One region of the Azospira sp. I09 genome, then DNA from elsewhere that is predicted to be linked to it. Evidence: predicted binding sites of a transcription regulator. Region 1 holds the regulator's gene; the other holds the start of a gene.
What was found. Region 1 encodes sigma-54, which starts transcription at its own class of promoters, with help from an activator protein. Its sites were predicted from a motif close to TGGCACGCTTNCTGCTNA; they were not measured.

Region 1 (2,459 bases):
GGCGAAAAGTGGCGGGATCATAACGGAAAACGACCCCGCCGCCTATGCCTTTCGTCCCAGTCCCGGAGAGGGAATCAGATCACTCTTCGATGTGATTCTTGATGGTGTCGCGGTGGTGATCCTGGGCCTTCTGCTTGTACTTCTGCACTTGGCGGTCCAGCTTGTCGATCAGGGTGTCCACGGCGGCATACAGGTCGGCATCCTCGGCATCCACGTGGATGTCCTTGCCGGGCACGCGCACGGTGACTTCAGCCTTCTGCTTCAGCTTTTCCACGGTGAGGATGACGTTGACGTCGATGACGCTGTCGAAGTGACGCGTAACCCGCTCCAGCTTGGCAGTGACGTAGTCGCGGATCGCCGGGGTGACTTCCAGGTGATGTCCGGTGATGTGCAGGTTCATGGCTCGCTCCTTTTTTAGATGGACTTGCGTAGGTTGGCCGGCGAAATGTTGAGCGCTTCTCTGTATTTTGCAATGGTTCGACGCGCCACAACAATGCCTTGTTGGCCAAGAATTTCGGATATTTGACTGTCCGAAAGGGGTTTTTTGGGGTCTTCGGCCGCCACCAGCTGCTTGATCAGGGCCCGGATGGCGGTGGCCGAACAGGCGCCCCCCGTATCCGTGGCCACGTGGCTGCCGAAGAAATACTTGAGTTCGAAAATGCCCCGGGGGGTGGCCATGTACTTCTGGGTGGTCACCCGGGAGACGGTGGATTCGTGCAGGCCCAGGGTTTCGGCGATTTCCCGCAGTACCAGGGGACGCATGGCCACCTCGCCGTGTTCGAAGAACTGGCGCTGGCGGTCCAGGATGGCCTGGGACACGCGCAGGATGGTGTCGAAACGCTGCTGCACGTTCTTGATCAGCCAGCGGGCCTCCTGCAGCTGGCCGGAGAGGCTGGAGCCGCGCTGCTTGGAGAGGATCTCGGCGTAGAGCCGGTTGATGCGCAGGCGCGGGTAGGCGTCCGGATTGATGCTGGCGGTCCACTGGTTGCGCACCTTCTTCACCACCACGTCCGGGGTGATGTAGCGGGCATCCAGGGGCGCGTACTGGGCGCCGGGCCGGGGGTTGAGGCTCTTCACCAGGTTGGTGACGGCGCGCAGGCGCTCGTCGTCGCAGCCCAGCAGCTTCTTCAGCTTGGTGAAGTCCCGGCCGGCCAGCAGTTCCAGGTGATGGCGCACCAGCTTCAGGGCCTGGTCCCGCACCTCGTCGGCCGGCAGGGCTTCCAGCTGCAGGGCCAGGCATTCGCCCGGAGTGCGGGCACCGACACCGGTCGGGTCCAGGTGCTGCAGGTGGCGCAGGGCGATCTGCAGGTCGTCCAGATCGATTTCCAGCTCTTCCGGCAGGGCTTCCTGCAGCTCCTCCAGGGGCTGGGTCAGGTAGCCGTCCTCGTCCAGCGCCTCGATCAGGAAGCTGACCAGCTGCCGGTCCCGCTCGGAGAGCTGCATCAGGCCCAGCTGCCAGTTGAGGTGGTCGCGCAGGGAGGTGTTGGCGGCCTGCACTTCCTGGAAGTCGGAATCCTCGTCCTCGTCGCGGGAGGCGGAAGGGTAGCTGCCTTCGGCAAACCAGTCCTCGCCCTCACCCAGGCGGTCCCGGCTGTCGTCCCGGACTTCTTCGGGGCCGTGACTGTCGGCGCCTTCACCGGATTCGCCGCTATCGCCTTCCCGCGGGCCTTCGGCAGCGGACTCGGCCGTACTGCCGGCGTATTCGCCTTCGCTCCCGCTGTAGGAGGGCTCGTAGTTCTCGTCCTCCCGCTCCAGCAGGGGGTTTTCCAGCAGATACTTCTCCAACTCCTGCTCCAGCTCAAGCGTCGACAGTTGCAGCAGCCGGATGGACTGCTGCAGCTGTGGCGTCAGGGCCAAGTGCTGCGAGAGTTTGAGTTGGAGGGTTGGTTTCATGGACCCGGGGCCGAAGGGGCCGGCGGCAATGAGCGGGTTGAGGGAAAGACTCGGAGACTGGGCTCGTCAGAGACGGAAGCTCTCGCCCAGATATACTTTTCGGACGTCTTCATTATAAACGATCTCATCCGGGCGGCCAGACGCCAGCACCCGTCCCTCATTGATGATGTAGGCCCGGTCGCAGATGCCCAGGGTCTCACGCACGTTGTGGTCGGTGATGAGCACGCCGATGCTGCGGTCCTTGAGGAAACGGATGATCTTCTGGATTTCCAGCACGGCGATGGGGTCCACGCCGGCGAAGGGCTCATCCAGCAGGATGAAACGGGGAGAGGTGGCCAGGGCCCGGGCGATTTCCACCCGGCGGCGCTCGCCACCGGACAGGGCGGCGGCATTGGAAGCGCGGATGTGGCCGATGTGCAGCTCTTCCAGCAGCTCCTCCAGGCGCAGGTCGATCTCGTGCTTGGGTAGCTTCTGCAGTTCCAGCACGGCGCGGATGTTCTCCTCCACGTTGAGCTTGCGGAAGACGGAGGCCTCCTGGGGCAGGTAGGAAATGCCCAGATGGGCCC
Region 2 (2,459 bases), 1.4 Mb from region 1:
GGCCAGCAGCAGCTTCAGATAGTTGCGGCAGGTGTCGCAGGCTTCGGCCCGGGCGCCGTCTTCCCGCTCGTCGAGGGCGCGGTAGCTGACTTCCTTGCCTTCGCCGCAGGCGACACAGGTGGCGCGGACGTGGTGCCAGGCGGTGTGGCAGAGGCCGCAGTGCAGGTAGCGCAGGCCGCCGGATTCGTTGCCGACGTGGATGACGCCGGCCACCGGGGCGCTGCCGCAGACGGGGCAGCTGTGGGCGGTGGCGGGGGCGGCGACGCTGGCGGCGTCCAGGCCGGCGGCGTGGCGGGTCCAGGCCACTTGCAGGGCGGCCATGACGAAGGGGGCGAGGATCATGTCGTCCGCTTCCATGGTGCCGCCGACGATGCGCTCGGCCAGGGCGCTGAGGCTGGCGGCGTCGGCCTGCTGCAGGGCGGCCAGGGTGGGACGGGCCGGTTCGGGTACCTGGTCCTGGAGCAGGGCCAGCAGGGCCTGCAGGTCGCCCTGCCATTGCTGTTCCGGCGAGGCGCCGGGGGTCAGGCCGGGGGCGGCGTCGATGCGTTGTTGCTGGGCGTCGCTGAGGGTGGCGACGAAACCGAGCCAGTCGCCCAGGCTGTGGCCTTCGGCCAGCTGGCGCAGGCGGGCGGCCCGGGTCTTGAAGACGCTGGCGGCGGCGGGCAGGCGCACGGGGGAGGGGGACTGGCCGGGCACCAGGCCGGCGGCGGCCATGGCGGCGGCGGTGTCGTCGTGGGCGGAGAGGGTCATGTGGGTGGGTCTCTTCAGTGGGCGGTGAGGGCCGGATTGGGCCCGGGCTGGCGGGCCATCGGCGCAGGGTTGCAAGAATCGTGCACGGGATTGTGCCCGGAAGCGGCGCCGGGCGCGAATGGCGGGGCGGCGGAACGGCGCGGCGCCAGGGCCGTGGCGGGGTCCGGTACCGATGGCGACGGCCCATTTTCGGCCCCGCTGCGGGGGCGGGGTAGGGCCTTTCTGCTGCGCTGCAGCGGGACATTCTGTCCGGTCAGCGAGGGACAGAATGTCCCGTTTTTGCTTGCTGCAAAGCACAAAACCCTTGTGGCGAAGCGGTTTTGGCGGGTGGCACGGAAAGTGCGAAATGTTCCCCGAGCCGTGGGCGGCGACGGTCCGGCGGAAGGTCAGGCGACTTCTGCACGGGCGGCCCGGAGCACGGCAATTCCGCTTTCAAGGGAGGATTCATGCAAGTCACACGACGGCAGTTCTTCAAGGTTTCGGCGGCGGGTCTTTCCGCCTCCAGCCTGGTGGCCCTGGGCTTCTCGCCCGCCACCGCCCTGGCCGAGGTACGTCAGTACAAGCTGACCCGGGCCAAGGAAATCCGCAACACCTGTACCTACTGTTCGGTGGGCTGCGGCCTGCTCATGTACAGCCTGGGCGACGGCGCCAAGAACGCCAAGCAGGAGATCATCCACATCGAGGGCGACCCGGATCACCCCGTCAGCCGCGGCTCCCTGTGCCCCAAGGGCGCGGGCCTGCTGGACTTCATCCACAGCCCCAACCGCCTCAAGTACCCGGAAGTGCGGGAAGCGGGCAGCAAGGAATGGAAGCGCATCTCCTGGCACGAGGCGGTGGAACGCATCGCCAAGCACATGAAGGCCGACCGGGACGCCAACTTCGTCGCCAAGAACGCCGACGGCGTGACGGTGAACCGCTGGCTGTCCACCGCCATGCTGACCGCCTCCGCCTCCTCCAACGAAACCGGCATCCTGACCCAGAAGTTCATGCGCTCCCTGGGCATCGTCGGTACCGACGCCCAGGCCCGGGTCTGCCACGGCCCCACGGTGGCCGCCCTGGCCGCCACCTTCGGCCGCGGCGCCATGACCAACACCTGGGTGGACATCAAGAACGCCGACTTCATCCTGATCATGGGCGGCAACCCGGCCGAGGCCCACCCGGTGGGCTTCAAGTGGGCCATCGAGGCGAAGAAGAAGGGCGCCAAGCTGATCGTGGTGGACCCGCGCTTCAACCGCTCCGCCGCCGTCGCCGACGAATTCGTGCCGATCCGCGCCGGTTCCGACATCGCCTTCTTGGGCGGCATCATCAACTGGCTGGTGAGCAACGACAAGATCCAGTGGGACTACGTCAAGTCCTTCACCAACGCCAGCTTCATCGTCAATGAAGGCTTCACCTTCGACGAGGGCCTCTTCTCCGGCTACGACGAGGCCAAGGGCAAGTACGACCGGGGCTCCTGGAGCTACGAGCTGGATGCCAAGGGCCAGGCCAAGACCGACCCGACCCTGCAGCACCCGCGCTGCGTGTGGAACCTGATGAAGGCCCACTACGCCCGCTATACGCCGGAAGTGGTCTCCGACCTCACCGGCAGCCCCAAGGAAGGCTTCCTCTCCGTCTGCAAGCATCTGGGCGAGACCTGCGTGCCGACCAAGGTCGGCACCATCCTCTACGCCCTGGGCTGGACCCAGCACACCGTGGGCGCCCAGAACATC

Region 2: fdnG (formate dehydrogenase-N subunit alpha) is a predicted target of sigma-54. The motif match lies at 1,079-1,096, and genes of this name have one in related genera.

The regions. Positions count from the first base shown of each region.
Region 1 is NZ_AP021844.1:2,454,925-2,457,383, forward strand. Features, by position in the region: gene hpf (ribosome hibernation-promoting factor, HPF/YfiA family) at 80-400, opposite strand; gene AZSP09_RS11510 (RNA polymerase factor sigma-54) at 415-1,893, opposite strand; gene lptB (LPS export ABC transporter ATP-binding protein) at 1,960-2,459, opposite strand, start outside.
Region 2 is NZ_AP021844.1:67,241-69,699, forward strand. Features, by position in the region: gene fdhE (formate dehydrogenase accessory protein FdhE) at 1-750, opposite strand, end outside; gene fdnG (formate dehydrogenase-N subunit alpha) at 1,197-2,459, shown strand, end outside.